2 regions of the Psychrosphaera sp. genome follow, and region 2 is predicted to be linked to the other one. Evidence: riboswitches for the same ligand, from Rfam matches in the RefSeq annotation. Region 2 holds a riboswitch; the other holds the start of a gene.

Region 1 (8,157 bases), on a different contig from region 2:
CATCAGTGTGGCAAACACCAGAAGCGACAATCTTAACCAACACTTCGCCTTTTTTTGGCAGCATGACATCAACTTCTTCAATGCTCATTGGTTGGTTTGGTCCCCACGCGACGGCCGCTTTCGATTTGATAAATTGGTCTGACATTCTGACTCCTTTTTGATGTATTCGCTGTGACAACATTCAGCGAGTTGTTCAATAGCGAAAATGAAAAGGTAAATTACACAGCTATTGAACTTCAGTTTAGTACATTTGAAATTCGTGGTTCATTATATTTATTTCACAACCGAACATAATCCCACTAAAATAAAAATCTCTTTTACATATTTGTAATAATAAAAACCTACTCTTTCGCATAGTTATCCACCATACACAGGTAAAACATGAATAAAAACAATTGGGAAGGGATTAGTGAGTTTTCTGCCGTCGCCGAACATGGATCATTTACAAAAGCGGCGTTGTCGTTATCCACTTCGGTGGCACAAGTCAGCCGACTAGTCAGTCAATTAGAACGTCGTCTCAACACCAAACTGCTCTATCGAACGACGAGAAAAGTTTCATTAACCGATGAAGGGGCATTGTTTTATCGACACACTAAGGCACTCGTTGAAGGACTTAGTGAAGCCGAGCAAGCAATTGGTCAATTACAGGATACGCCACAAGGAAATATTCGTATTACTGCACCAACCACCTATGGTGAGCGCATTATATTACCTGTATTAAATGAGTTTTTACTGGATTATCCAGAGGTAACGGCTGAGGTTGAACTGACCAATAAAAAGCTAGATCTCATTGAGCATGGGTTGGACTTGGCGATTCGCATTGGCCAGCTTAATGACTCTACCATGATGGCCAAACAATTAGCGGTAAGGCGCAATTATTTGTGCGCCTCTCCAAAGTATTTCGACGAATATGGTTGCCCAATTAATCTCGATGCTCTCAATCAGCATAAGTGCCTAATGGGTTCCAACGATACATGGCGTTTTAATGAAGCTGGCAAAAAGCGTTTCATCAAGCCAACGAGACGCCTCAAATACAACAGTGGAGCTGCCCTTACAGATGCAGCTTTAAAGGGTTTGGGATTGGTGTTGTTACCCGACTATTATGTCGAGTCACACTTAAATCAAGGGACGCTCATTTCTATTCTGGATGACCTTCAAGTAATGGATGAACCCATATGGGCGTTATATCCATACAACCGCCAGCTATCGCCTAAAGTTAATCGTTTGGTTGAGCAATTAATAAATAAAATCAATAAATAGCGCTTGTCAGCTGCCTTCATTTTCCCCTATGATGAAAAAGAACTTGTCGGAGTGCCCGGTGAAAACCAAGGGGCTGAGATCGCATTGCGCGGGATCCGTAGAACCTGATCTGATTAATATCTGCGAAGGAAACAAGGTAGACACTAAAAGGTAGAACCAATCAAACACAACGTAATTATCGACGTTCGTTTTGCTGCTCTGCCCTTCTCTACTCACTCTCTACACTCCGTCTTTTGTGCTTAATTATTCAAATACGAAAGGCAGAAAATGACACAACTTACTAGACGCGAACGCCGAGAGCAGGCAGCCGAATTCATTAACCATTGCTCAAATCAACAATTTCCTAATTCAAAAAAAGTCTATATTAAAGGCCAACATCACGACCTTAAAGTCGGTATGCGGGAGATTGCACTTGCCGATTCACTCATTGGCGGTGACAAAGACAACCCAATTTTAGAACCGAACGATCCAATACAAGTTTACGATACCTCAGGTCCGTATACTGACCCCGACGTTCAGATAGACGTGCACAAAGGGTTACCGAAACTTAGAGCAGAATGGATAGCCCAGCGCAACGATACTGAAGAACTCGCGGGCGCTTCATCGGGGTACAGTCAACAAAGACTTGCGGATGAAGGTCTTGACCACATTCGCTTCGATAACTTACCAAAAGTTCGTCGTGCCAAAACTGGTAAAAACGTCACCCAAATGCATTACGCCAAACAAGGTATCATCACCCCAGAAATGGAATACATTGCGATTCGCGAAAACCTCAAACGCCAAGCGTTAAAAGGCGACATTCTAAAACAACAACATCAAGGCCAAAGTTTTGGGGCAGAGATACCTGAACAGATCACGCCAGAGTTTGTCCGTGACGAAGTAGCCAGAGGCAGGGCCATTATTCCTTGTAACATCAATCACCCAGAAACCGAGCCTATGATCATTGGTCGTAACTTTTTAATCAAAGTTAACGCCAATATAGGTAACTCAGCGGTGACTTCAAGCATTGAAGAAGAGGTAGAAAAACTCGTATGGTCCACCAAGTGGGGCGCAGATACCGTAATGGATTTGTCTACAGGCCGATATATTCATGAAACTCGAGAGTGGATTGTTCGCAATTCACCGGTCCCAATAGGCACCGTTCCTATCTATCAAGCCTTAGAAAAAGTAAATGGCGTCGCTGAAAACCTAACGTGGGAAATATTTAGAGACACTCTTATCGAACAAGCTGAACAAGGGGTAGATTACTTCACTATTCACGCTGGTGTCTTACTTCGCTATATACCAATGACTGCAAAACGTGTCACAGGTATTGTTTCTCGTGGTGGGTCTATTATGGCCAAATGGTGCTTGTCACATCACCAAGAAAACTTCTTGTATACCCATTTTGAAGATATTTGTGAGATTTGTAAGCAGTACGATGTTGCCTTTAGTCTCGGTGATGGCCTGCGACCAGGTTCAGTCGCTGACGCTAACGATGAGGCTCAGTTCAGCGAATTAAAAACCTTAGGGGAACTGACAAAAATCGCCTGGAAACACGACGTTCAAGTCATGGTAGAGGGCCCTGGGCATGTTCCACTGCACATGGTAAAGGAAAACATGGAGGAGCAACTCAAGCATTGTGACGAAGCGCCATTTTATACGCTTGGACCACTCACTACCGATATTGCACCCGGGTATGACCACATCACATCTGGAATAGGTGCAGCCAACATCGGCTGGTACGGCTGCGCAATGTTGTGTTACGTAACCCCTAAAGAGCACTTGGGCTTGCCAAACAAAGAAGATGTCAAAGAGGGACTAATCACCTACAAAATTGCCGCTCATGCCGGTGATTTAGCCAAAGGTCATCCAGGCGCACAAATTCGTGATAATGCCTTGTCAAAAGCACGTTTTGAGTTTCGCTGGCACGATCAATTTAACTTGAGTTTGGATCCCGAGCGTGCCTTGGCCTACCACGATGAAACTTTGCCACAAGAATCAGGCAAGGTTGCTCACTTTTGCAGTATGTGCGGACCAAAGTTTTGCTCAATGAAAATATCTCAAGAAGTTCGAGATTACTCTGCCAACCTTAACAACAATAAAGACGACGATGACTTATTGACCATTAAAATGGTTGGCATGGATGAGATGTCACAAACCTTTAAAGCAAAGGGCTCTGAGCTTTATCACGCTGCTCAAAGCGCAGACATCGAATAAACGCGTTTAGGACACTGACTGTGAATGTAGCTATCGTAGGAGCTGGACTATTAGGGCGAACCCTTGCCCTAATGCTGCACAACACTTTGCCACAACAAGCCGTCATAAGCTTATTTGACAAAGGCCAGCTGTCTGATTCTGAGCAAACTGCAAAAATTGCCGCAGCGATGATTGCGCCAACGGCTGAGGCGACTCACAGTCCGTGTTTAATTTGTGACATGGGCGAGCAAAGTGTCAACCTTTGGCCTAAGTTACTATCAGTCTTGGGTTGTCATTCAAAACACTTCCACCAGCGCGGTTCTTTGGTGGTTGCTTTTCCGCAGGATTTGGCTGAATTACATCATTTTAACAATCAAATCCCTGATGAAAAAAAAGATAGACTTCGAGCGGTCAGTTCTGTTGATATTGAGTCGCTGGAACCAGAGCTTACTAGACGTATAGCAGGTGGTTACTTTATTGAGGGCGAAGCGCATCTCGATAACGACGCCTTTTTAAATGAAGTGGACTCAAAACTAAAAGCAAGCCACGTCCACATTCGCGAGAATACAATCACGTCACCTAGTGAATTATTAAACCGCGCTGATGAGTCATTTGATTTGGTCATAGATTGTCGAGGAGTCGGTGCCAAAACAGAGCATAACTTGAAGACACTTCGGGGGGTGAGAGGCGAAGTTATTCGGGTATATGCGCCCGAAGTCAATTTGGCACGACCTATCCGGCTTATGCACCCCAAATACGCACTTTATGTTGTCCCAAAACCCAATCACCGCTTTGTTATTGGCGCCACAGAAATAGAGTCAGAATCAGATTCGCCGATAACGGTTCGCTCTACTCTGGAGTTATTATCCGCCGCATTTAGTATTCACTCTGGATTTTCTGAAGCCCAAATAGAGCAAGCAAGTGTCGGTTTACGCCCGGCTATGCCAGACCATTTACCTATTGTTAAAGAGCGCGATAGATTAATTCAAATTAATGGCTTATATCGTCACGGATACCTATTACTGCCAACATTGATTAAACAAGTTTGGCCAATCATAGGTGAAAGGTTGAGCCTTAACCTTCCTTGCGTTTTTGAGGAGCCCTCGGACTTACACATGCCACTCACTCCAGCTATTTCACCGACTTTGTCTAAAAAACAAATTTATGAGGATCAACAATGAACTTAATTGTTAATGGTCAACAAGTTACCTTTGAATTTAAGGAAAAAGAAACCATCAATGCCGCTTTGGCACAACTTGATTTTACACCACCATTTTCAGTCGCGGTTAATGGCGAGTTTGTAGCAAGGGCTCAATACTCTTGTGTTCTATTAAGTGAAGGTGACGCAGTGGATGTAGTGTCACCCATATTTGGTGGATAACAAACTCCTAACCCAGCTTGATATGGCCCCCTAGAGTAATTCAAGCCGAACATTAGAGAAACCCAATGAAGCAAATCGAAAACAAGTTGACCATTTATGACCAAAGCTTTGATAACCGACTATTGATTGGAAGTGCACTTTATCCAACTCTGGCAATAATGACCGAAGCGGTTAAACAAAGTGAAAGTCAAATCATCACTTTGTCGCTAAGACGACAGGCGGTATCTTCTAACCGCTCCCAGCCCAGCTCTAATGACAATGCGTTTTGGCAACATATACAAACACTAGGGCTGACCCTTTTGCCCAATACGGCTGGCTGCCAAACGCCTAAAGAGGTGATCAACATTGCGCAAATGAGTCGAGAGGTCTTTGCGACCGATTGGATAAAGCTAGAGCTAATTGGTGACGAATTTTCGCTACAGCCCGATACTATTCAATTAGTTGAAACTGCTAAAAAGTTGATAAATATGGGCTTTAAAGTACTTCCTTATTGCACGGATGATTTAATTGTTTGTCAACGCTTGGTGGATGTTGGTTGCGAGGTTGTCATGCCTTGGGCCTCCCCTATCGGTTCGGGCCAAGGTATTCTCAATCGCTACGCTCTGGAGACGATTCGTCAACGCTTACCAGATACTACGCTAATAATAGATGCGGGGATTGGCAAACCATCCGACGCCTGTATGGCGATGGAGATGGGCTACGATGGTGTTTTACTCAATACTGCAATTGCAAAGGCCACCAACCCTGTCGCCATGGCAAACGCATTTAAGCATAGCATTAAAGCAGGACGGTTAGGTTATGAAGCAGGCCTGATGCCCAAGCGAAACAGTGCATCACCGAGCACTCCAACGATAGGTATGCCTTTTTGGCATCAAGATAATTATGAACACCATGACTGATATACCAATGACGAAAGGCAAAACTTGCCAAACTGTGAAGTCGCAGCCTAACGACTGCAAACTTCCAACACACTCTGTAAGCCCTCTGGTTTGGAGTATTGCAGGCTCGGACTGTACCGCAGGAGCTGGAATTCAGGCAGACACCAAAACTATTCATGCGTTAGGCGGTATGCCTAATACCATAGTGACAGCCGTTACGGCACAAAACCAGTTGGCCGTTAACAGTATCAATGCGGTCTCGATAGAAGTACTACAGTCTCAATTTGAAGCTCTGATCATGGCAAGTTCACTCGAAGATGCGGAGACAGATCATTTACCTCAAGTAATAAAGGTGGGCCTGCTGGCTAACGCAGAACAAATAGACTGGCTATGCAGGCAACTAAAAACATGGAAATCTTTGAGTCATCTACCCCCTCCTATTGTTGTTTTTGACCCTGTCATATCGGCGACTAACGGCGATCATTTAACAGAAGATAACTTAGTGGAAACACTTAAATCTGACTTCCTACCACTGGTTGATGTCATCACTCCAAACGCCAAAGAAGTTCAGCTTTTTACCGGAGTTTATTTGTTTTCACCATCGTGTATGGAAAGCGCAGCCATGCGATTTAATGAGCTAGGTTGTAAAGCTGTCGTGATAAAAGGAGGACATGTCGACATTGAGTCCGGGTTCTGTATTGATTTGGGAATGGACTTTGATTTCACATTAAATAATAACCCCCAACAAAATACGTATTGGTTAAGCACCCCCAAAGTTGAAACCGAGCGTACTCATGGTACTGGTTGCACGTTTGCTTCCGCTCTTGCGACAGAACTAGCAAAAGGCCAACACTTTAGAGATGCCATTACCATTGCAAAGGCTTTCATTAATGATGGATTAATTGCCACAAAAAAAATTCAAATAGACCGAAAACTAGCCAATTCAACGGATTTGATTTATGGACCGATTGTCCAACAAGGCGTACCAGATAAGCTAACGGTTTTTCCTGTTACTTCTAGAGACTTTTCATCGAGTTTAGCGTCGCCTCTATCTTTATCTGAAGCTCTATCTTTACCTGAATCTCTGTCTTTAACTGAGCGTCAAAATTTAACAAGAGCTTCAACGCCGACCTCTCACTCTAAGGCAAACTCTCGGTCCGCGGATTCCTCGACATCCACACCAAGTTCATCCGAATTGACCGCACCCAAAGGCTTTAAAACCTTGGACACAAATAAACTAGCTTTATACCCCGTGGTTCCAGATTTAGCTTGGTTGAAGGTGTTACTTGAAGCCGGTGTAAAAACCATTCAATACCGAGACAAACACCTTAACGGAGACGCTCTTGATAAAGCCATAGAACAAGCAGTAACCCTCAGTAATCAATATGATGCCCAATTGTTTATAAACGATTTCTGGGAGTTAGCAATTAAACACCGGGCTTTTGGAGTTCATTTGGGACAAGAGGATTTAAAAGAAGCTGACCTAACTGCAATCAAAGCAGCAGGGTTGTGTCTTGGCGTCAGTACCCATGGTCATTTTGAGTATTTGGCAGCATTACAACTAAAACCAAGTTACTTAGCTATTGGTGCGATATTCCCAACTCAAACCAAAGATATGACAGGACAAATTCAAGGCTTGAACAATCTACAACAACTGTGCGACTTGCAGAATGAGGTCCCTATTGTCGCAATTGGCGGAATAACTCTAGAAAATGCCCAGTCTGTTTTGTCAGCGGGGCCAGAGAGTATTGCGGTTGTTACTGCAATCACTAATGCACCTTGCCCAAAATCGGCTGTTGAGCAATTTGAAAAGCTCATTGCCTCACCTTCTTCAAAGTCTAAGTGCTCTCACGCATCCTCATAAATGCTGGCGTCTGAAATAGGAAACGATTAATGACTTCTCCATCATCAATTACCACAACTCCTCCACCCCAAAGCTCAAAGGAACGGTTAAGCGACCGAGAATATTTGCGCTACAATAGACACGTTATGCTCGAGAGTATTGGAGAAAAAGGTCAGCTCCAATTGAAAAACTCACGTGTTCTTATCGTCGGTATGGGTGGACTTGGTTGCCCTGTGGCCCAATATTTAACGGCATCTGGTGTTGGTCACTTGACCTTAGTCGACCATGATGTCGTAGAGATCAGTAACCTACAACGACAAGTACTGTTTAATCATGAGAATTTACAGCAACCAAAAGTAACGGCAGCCCAACACGTTTTATCGAAACTAAACCCTCTCGTTCACATTCAAACTTATCAAGATAATATTCAAACGGTGTCATCACACTCCGCCTTTGAGTGGACTAATTTTGATCTTGTATTGGATTGCTCAGACAATAAAACATCCCGATTATTTGTGAACCAAGCTTGTGTTAAATCTAAACGTCGACTCATTACGGCTGCCGCCACACGTACCCAAGGGCAGCTAATGAGCTTTGATTTTGCTCAGACAAATTCA
Region 2 (8,157 bases):
TAAAACAAAACGTCTACGCGAACGCCAAATACATTTGGCTCACCAAATTGCTCGTATTTTTTAGCCGTGTAAAAATCTCGAGGATCGTTACCAAAGTAGAAACCACGAACGCCGTATGTTTCATCTGTTAGGTTACGTGTCCACAATGTCACGTCGTAAAAGTCACCTTGGTACGTCAGGGCTAAGTTTACAAGCGCTACGCTGTCGGCTTCTTCGTCATGACTGATTGAATAAAGGTAACCATCGCGGCCATTAACCGTTGCGTGTAATTTAATACGGTCCGCTAGCTGCCAGTTTGCGCCTAGTTGATATTGGTAGCTTGGTGCATGGGCTTGTTCGCGACCATCGATACTGACACGAATGTCTTCTCCGGTTTCTGGGTCAGACTCTAGACGGTAAATATCGTTGATTTCAGAACTTAACCACGACACACCCGCTAATAACTCAACGGTTGGTGTCACTTGGTACTGTAATGACGTTTCAACACCGTAGTTGCTGCCCGTTGGTGCATTTGAAATATAACCAACAAACACTGGTTGCTCGCCTTGAGCCAACACTTCTTGATCGTTGGTAAACCACTGTTTTACTTGCATATCACTGCGGCTTGAGTAGAACAATACTGCATTCGCGTTCAAGCCAGACTTGCGGTTGTTGTAGCGCATACCTAGCTCAACGTTGTTAAGCACTTCTGGCTCAAATGTACCGTTGTTGAGTAAGTCTTGGCTAAAACGCTCTAGCCCTTCTTCACCTACACGCGCTAAGGCTTCGCCATTGACACCGCCTGACTTAAAGCCACGACTTAGTCGAACATAAGCCATCGCGGCTTTAGAGTATTGGTTGGTTGCGGTCAAGTGACCACCAATCATAGTTTTAGAAGCTTCGTCGACAACGCCATTGTTGTCGCTGTAATCACCTGTGTGATTTTCGACACGAACACCAGCAGATACAGTCAATTGCTTTGACAATGCCATGCGACGTTCACCATAAACGGCGATATTGTCTTGTTGGTATTCACTGCTGAATAAGCCTTCGGCATAAGTGTAATCACGGGTTAGGTCAACGCCTCTTTGTTGTATATACAAGCCCGTGACCCAACTGCCGTTTTTATCCATCGCACGAACGTCAAACTGCTGCGCATCGCGGTCACGGAAGTAATAATCCGTTGAAGAGTATTCCCACGGGTGAATCCCTTCATACGCCCAGTCTTCGTCATAACCATAAGTCATGTCAGAACTAGACGTGCTGGCCGACAATTTAATATCGACAGTATCAAGGCCTGTGTATTCGGTATTTACGCCAAATGCGGTGGTGTCTTGGGTGTCTTTACCTGGGTTGTCGGACAGTGTGGTGCGGTCTAAGTCTAATGAAAACGCATCGTAACCATTGTCGATATCGAAGTGATGTAAAACAAACTGTGCGCTTGTGTCTTTATTAAATTCGACATCAAACAAGGCACGGACTGACAACTCATCGATGTTGTTGGTGTCGTCTCTGTTTAGGTGTGTGTTTTCAATGTAACCATCGGCCGTTACTTTGCTGATTGCGACACGCGCTGAGCTTGTGCTTGTGAAGTCTGTTCCCGCTGCAACGCCTAAGTTAAGCAAACCATAGTTGCCTGCTTCTACGCGCAATTTGTTCATCGCGCCAGCGCTTGGCTGTGTGCTGACCATATTTACAAAACCCGCCATTGCATTGGCACCAGCATTAGTACCTTGTGGGCCTTTAAAAACTTCGACTTGTTCGATATCGAATAGGCCAGCTGCTGTACCAATACCCGAATAATCGATGCCGTCGATGCTCATGCCCACAGATGGGTTAATTGGATCAACAAACTGGCTGCGCTCACCTATGCCACGAATTTGAATAAAACGCGCACGTGATGCACCCGATGAAAAGTTCACGTTGCCAAGTTGCTGAAGTACAGACTCAAGGTGGCTGGCACCTGATTTTTCTAATGTCTCTGCAGTCAACACATGCAGTGAATTCGCCGCTTTGCTCGCTGGCGTTTTAAGCAGCTCACCTTTGACTTCAATCGTTTCTATTTTGTTTTGATTGTTAGAAGCACTGGCTGTGGTTTTTGCTGTTGAACTGTCTTGTTGAGCAGGTGATGCCTTTTCTGCAGCGAATGCAGGTACAACAAGGGCTGAGGCTAAGGTAGAGAGTGTTGCAGCAGCAACCAAGGATAATTTCATTTGAGGATCTCTTGTTATTGTCATTACAAAAGATCCGGTCGTAAGCGAGGAGTCTGGATTCTAATTTTTACCATCCCTACGCCGGTACAAGCCGGATCAGGTTCTAAGGGTTCGCATTGCGTCTCAGTCAACGTGGTCATGATGGTTTCAAAACCGCGTTGGCACCCCTTGGTGTTTCATAAACGATAATTTTAACGGTAGCTTTTAATTCGTTTTATTAACGAAGTACTAACTACGAGTCGAAAAGCCAAATCGTTCATCTGCGCCCTATTCTATAGAAAGAGCCTTTGAGATTAAATCTTTAAAAACAAATTAGTTATTCTTTCGAACCATACTGATATGTGGAATGCCGTCTTCGAGATACATGTCAGAGACGGTTTCAAACCCCAAGTTTTGATAAAAGGCTTCGAGGTGTTGCTGGGCTGAAATTTTGCAGTCGACGTCTGGCCAGCGGCGCTGTGTCTCTACAATTGCAGCGCGCATCATTTGTTCGGCTAGTTTGCGCTTGCGTTTGGGCTCACTAATGAGCACTCGGCCAATGGCACAATAATCATCATACGCCACTGTTGGTGCAAGCAAACGACACGTTCCAACAAATTCGTCGCCCTCGTAACCGAATAAATGCAAAGTATCCGGTCTGGTATCTAAGTCATCCATATCGGAATATACGCAGTCTTGCTCGACCACAAAGACATCACTGCGATATTTTAGAATATCGTACAGCTCATAAACCGTTAGCGCCTCAAAAGGTTTAATTTGCCAAGTTATCGCATTTGAAGTCATGAAGTCGGTTCCTTTTTCTGTGTGTTTCTGCTTATTTTTGCGTATTTCAGCAAGGTTGCAGCGTAAATCGAGACTGACGCGTATGAAAGCATGTTTGTCGTAAAATTCCCAGTTAGACTTGGATTTTAGCGACCAGCGGAGTATCCTCCAAGCCACTTAAATCGTCTTATTACTCGAGGCAAATTGATGAATGTATTCAAACGATTTTCACTGAATGTACAAGCGCTGTTTGGCGTTATGTTCGTTGCCCTTTCTCTTTCTACTGCCGCCCATGCAGAAGCCGCCAAAGCCGTCGACAAAGACCAAATTCAAGAACTTGAATGGCAAGACCTAGTGCCGGGTGATTACGAAGCCGAAATTCCAACGTCGATTGAACATATCGGTCAAGCAATGGCAGGCCCACAATCAATCAACGCGCCTGTGGTAGAAGAACTCGATGGCCAAATGGTCAAAATCCCAGGTTTTGTTGTACCTCTTGAAGGCGACGATGAAGTCGTCACTGAGTTTTTATTAGTGCCGTATTTTGGTGCTTGTGTTCACGTTCCGCCACCACCGTCTAACCAGGTCATCCACGTAACGATGGAAAAAGGCGCGCCAGCGTCTGCGTTTTATGACCCAGTCTGGATCACAGGACGTATAACAACAGAAACGTGGGAAGGTGAACTGGCTCAGGTAGGCTACAAAATGAAAGGGACCGATGTGGCCCCTTATGATGATTTTTAATTATCGAGTCTAGCGTTAACGTTGTTTCTTTTGGCGTATCACTTCGTTTTCTAAATCCACGTAGTGATCGCCAACCGTGCGGCAAACGACTCTTAGGTTATAGGCTGATATTTTTTCGTTAAATATCTTTTGTTTGCAGTACTCAGTATGAAAGTCATACAAAATTGCTGAAGATTCAGTAATTTCTTTTACGTATTCCTCTTCTCGAGGCTTAAAAGAGTCAAATTTTCCTGCTAATTCATCGTATACTTTTTTGGCTGTGTGGCCGCGCGAATATTCGCCTTCAACCAAAACGCCAATTTGCGTCGCGAGCATTTCGCGAACTTTATTTACTTGCGGGTGATCAACCGTCAGCAACGAGATGACCAACAGCACGAAAATCAAAAATTTCATTGTTACTCCAAATTTGAACCGCCGCCGTTAAAAGTAACGACGTCAAATAAGTTTGAAAAAAGTTAACTAAGTGTGAAACAGATCAAAGTTAACCCATAAATTTTAAATAAACTACTACCTAATGACTTATAATCAAGCGTGTAGTTCAGTTTTTCTACATTTTGATACGCCAATACGGAACGAAGTATGAACAATCGAATTGATGTAAAAAATATTCCAAGTGAAGTCAAAGTTCACAAGCCCGACAATCATGGTGCGCCGCAATACAATATTCGCAGTCGTATTTATGTGCGCGCGGTAAAAGGGTTACATCAATTAATACGCCGTCGTATGGGCATTTTCTTTTTAGGTTTGTTTGCGCTGCTACCATGGTTACAGTGGAATGACCGCCAAGCGATTTTACTCGATATTGGTCAGCAAGAATTTTTTGTTTTTGGTATGACATTCTGGCCACAAGACTTACCGCTACTGGCTATTGTCTCAATCATCGCTGCCTTTATTTTGTTTTTTGTCACTGCGATTTATGGTCGGGTTTGGTGTGGCTATATGTGTCCTCAAACCGTCTGGACCTTTATGTTTATTTGGATTGAAGAAAAAATCGAAGGCTCAGCCAACAAACGTAAAAAACTCGATTCTATGCCGATGAGCTTTAATAAAGCCTGGCGAAAAACCGCCAAACACACCTCCTGGTGGATTATTTCACTGCTGACATCCTTAACCTTTATTGGTTATTTTGTGCCTATCGATCAACTCTTTATCGACTTTTTCACCTTTGAAGCCTCAGTTGCTGTGGTGAGTTGGACCTTGTTTTTTGCTGCCGCGACCTATGGCAACGCTGGCTGGATGCGTGAAATCATGTGTCTGCATATTTGCCCTTATGCGCGTTTTCAGTCTTCAATGTTCGACAAAGACACCTTTACGGTGACTTACGATGCCAACCGCGGTGAAAAACGCGGCCCAAGACCACGTAAAGCCGATCCAAAAGAATTGGAACTTGGCGACTGTATTGACTGTAACTTGTGTGTACAAGTGTGCCCAACCGGCATCGATATTCGTAATGGTTTGCAGTACGAGTGCATTAACTGTGGTGCCTGTATTGATGCCTGTGATGAAACCATGGATAAAATGAATTATCCAAAAGGCTTAATCAGCTACACCACCGAACATAAAATCGAAGGTAAACAAACGCATACTTGGCGTCCAAAAATGATCGGCTACTTGGTAGTAACAGTCTTAATGTGCGCGGCTTTTGCGTGGCAACTTACCTCTCGAGTACCGTTAGAGCTGAGTATTGAGCGTGATCGTACCGTTCTTTACCGCACAACGAATGAAGGCCTTATCGAAAACACCTTCACTCTTCAAATCGTCAACAAAAGCCAAGAGCAACAAACCTACACGGTTGATATTGAAGGACTTGAGGACTTTGTTTACAGCGGTGACAAAGAGGTTATCGTCGCGCCTGGTGAAGTATTTAAGTTACCAGTGAGTGTCTCAGTCGACCCATATGATTTGAAGAAACCAGTAACCACGATTACTATCACGGTCACCAATGAAAACGGCGAACATACTGCCGTTCAAGAATCCCGATTTTTTAAAGGAATGTAATGCCAGAATTTGATTTTACGAGTTTAAACCCTGACCTGATTTTAGATGCGATTGAGTCGAAAGGCATTTATCCAGAGTCAGGACTTCTGGCCCTAAATAGTTACGAAAACCGCGTTTATCAATTCAAAGCCGATGACAACAAACGCTACGTGGTTAAGTTTTATCGACCGAAACGCTGGTCCAACGAACAAATCATTGAAGAGCACGACTTTTCTCAAACATTAAGCGAGCGTGACATAGCCGCAGTTGCACCACTTCGCTTTGATGGTCAGTCTTTGTTAGAACACGAAGGCTATCGCTTTTGTATATTCCCGAGTGTCGGTGGTCGAATGTTCGAACTCGATGACTTAGATCAGCTTGAGCGCCTAGGCCAATTGCTTGGACGCGTTCATACCGTCAGTAAAGAAGGCAACTTTGCGCATCGAGATACCATCGATATCGAAAAAGACTTACATGACTCCTTTGCCTACCTAAAAGACTCAAACCTCATTCCTAACTACTTAGAGTTGGCGTTTTTTAATGACTTGGAAATGTTGATTAAAGAAAGCACAAAGGATATTTCTGGGAATTTTGAAACGATTCGTCTGCACGGTGACTGTCACAGCGGTAATATTTTATGGCAACAACACGATGCCGGCGACGATGCCTTATTGGTCGACTTTGATGATTGTATCTCTGGCCCTGCCATTCAAGACATGTGGATGATGCTCAATGGTGACCGCCAGCAACAAACCCTTCAGCTTGATACGCTCATCGAAGGATATGAACAATTTCAGTCATTTAACCGTAGTGAGTTTAAGCTAATTGAGCCACTGCGTGCCCGCAGAATGTTGATGTACACCACTTGGTTAGCAAAAAGATGGCAAGATCCTGCTTTTCAAAGGAACTTTTCTTGGTTCAATACAGACAAATACTGGGAAGAACAAGTTTTAGCAATCAAAGAACAGTACGCGGCGTTGCAACAGGCGCCACTTAAATTAGGCTTTTGAGTCAGTCTCTAAACACTTGGATATTGACAATATTCTGGTAAGGTAAGCGCTTAAATGGGCATCTCAAAAGTCGCCAGTTAATTTAAAATAGGAATTACAAACCACATGAAAAAGATCCTTAGTTTTTTCGCCATTTGTTTATTAAGCCTGCAGGTTTCTGCTCAAACTCTTAAAGAAGGCGTGCACTACGAAGTCATCAGTGAAACCGCTACTGCTAAACCAGAAATCAAAGAATTTTTCTCATATTACTGCCCGCATTGTTTGGCGTTTGAACCACTTGCTGAGCGTTTAAAAGAACAATCAAAAGCAAAAGGTTTTGAATTTAAAAAGAGCCACGTTGATTTCTTACGTGCAGCGGGCCCAGACATTCAGTTCATGTTAACAAAAGCGTTAGTAACTGCTGAGAAATTAAATAAGCCACAAGCAAGTGATGCGATTTTTGCTCACATTCACAAGCAGCGCTCTGCATTCACTGGTGAACAAGACTTACGCCAAATATTCTTAGCCAATGGTGTTAGCGAAGAAGAGTTCAACAAAGTGTTCAACAGCTTTGCGGTTAAAGCAGCAGCGAAGCGCATGAAGTCTGAGCAAAACAAATTAGCGAGCAAGCGTATCCTTACTGGCGTTCCTACGTTCATCGTTAATGGTAAATACAAAATCATTAACCAAGGTTTTGACGCTCGCACGTACAATCAACTATTCGATCAAGTTGAAGCGGCAGCATTAGAACTAGTTAAGAAGTAATATTGTTTCTAAATAAAACGGTGGTGGCCGGTCGAGCTGAAATTCAGCTCGATGTTTACACAGAGCCAACACCGTATATCCTAAAAGTCCACCAGCGCCGTACTCGCCTGAGTATTGAAGTAAAAAACCAGCAGATCACGGTTAAGTCCCCTCCTCACTGCACCAATGGTTTTGTTCGAGACTTTCTGATCAGCCAGCAGTCGTGGATTAAACGCGCGTTAAAATCCTCAGAGCAAAAACAGTCTTTTACTCGTTTGTATCAATCGGGTGAGCCTATTTGGTTATTAGGCACGGCTTATGAGCTCGATATTCATACAGATTGCCCATCGTCAGCGGTTATCAAAAACGAAGACGGCCAAACTATCGAAGTCTATTTGTCGAGCCGCGTCAAAAACCACAACGCCCAAATACGCAAACTACTGCACGAGTTTTATTTAAACGAAGCCAAATCATTTTTGCCTAGCTTGGTTCAGCAATGTGAATCCGAGACAGAATTACATAGTAGTTCGTTGGATTTTAAGTTTTATCAATGGCGCTGGGGATGCTGTTATCAAAGCGGTAAAGTCATTCTCAATCCGTTATTGATGGGTGCGCCAGTGTCGGTGATTCGTTGTGTGATTATTCATGAGCTGTGTCACCTCAAACACATGGACCACAGTCGTCGTTTTTGGGATCTCAATAAGCAGTTTTGTGATGTGTGTAGCGATACAAAAAGGTGGTTAAAGGAA

The links. A riboswitch is a leader RNA that binds a small molecule or an ion and turns the genes downstream of it on or off. The one in region 2 is predicted to bind thiamine pyrophosphate.
Region 1: it holds a riboswitch for thiamine pyrophosphate, as region 2 does, so the genes downstream of both, thiC (phosphomethylpyrimidine synthase ThiC) here and AC4E96_RS00760 (TonB-dependent receptor) in region 2, are expected to answer to the same signal.

Annotation. Positions count from the first base shown of each region.
Region 1 covers NZ_CEYNSH010000011.1:62,263-70,419, reverse strand. Annotated here, with positions in the region: gene AC4E96_RS05160 (S-(hydroxymethyl)glutathione dehydrogenase/class III alcohol dehydrogenase) at 1-145, opposite strand, end outside; gene AC4E96_RS05155 (LysR substrate-binding domain-containing protein) at 382-1,260, shown strand; TPP riboswitch at 1,298-1,408, shown strand; gene thiC (phosphomethylpyrimidine synthase ThiC) at 1,528-3,459, shown strand; gene AC4E96_RS05145 (FAD-dependent oxidoreductase) at 3,480-4,619, shown strand; gene thiS (sulfur carrier protein ThiS) at 4,616-4,819, shown strand; gene AC4E96_RS05135 (thiazole synthase) at 4,885-5,718, shown strand; gene thiE (thiamine phosphate synthase) at 5,702-7,561, shown strand; gene AC4E96_RS05125 (HesA/MoeB/ThiF family protein) at 7,591-8,157, shown strand, end outside.
Region 2 covers NZ_CEYNSH010000002.1:9,925-18,081, forward strand. Annotated here, with positions in the region: gene AC4E96_RS00760 (TonB-dependent receptor) at 1-2,192, opposite strand, end outside; TPP riboswitch at 2,249-2,371, opposite strand; gene AC4E96_RS00765 (GNAT family N-acetyltransferase) at 2,505-2,975, opposite strand; gene AC4E96_RS00770 (DUF3299 domain-containing protein) at 3,162-3,698, shown strand; gene AC4E96_RS00775 (hypothetical protein) at 3,714-4,091, opposite strand; gene ccoG (cytochrome c oxidase accessory protein CcoG) at 4,278-5,696, shown strand; gene AC4E96_RS00785 (serine/threonine protein kinase) at 5,696-6,685, shown strand; gene AC4E96_RS00790 (thiol:disulfide interchange protein DsbA/DsbL) at 6,791-7,429, shown strand; gene AC4E96_RS00795 (M48 family metallopeptidase) at 7,432-8,157, shown strand, end outside.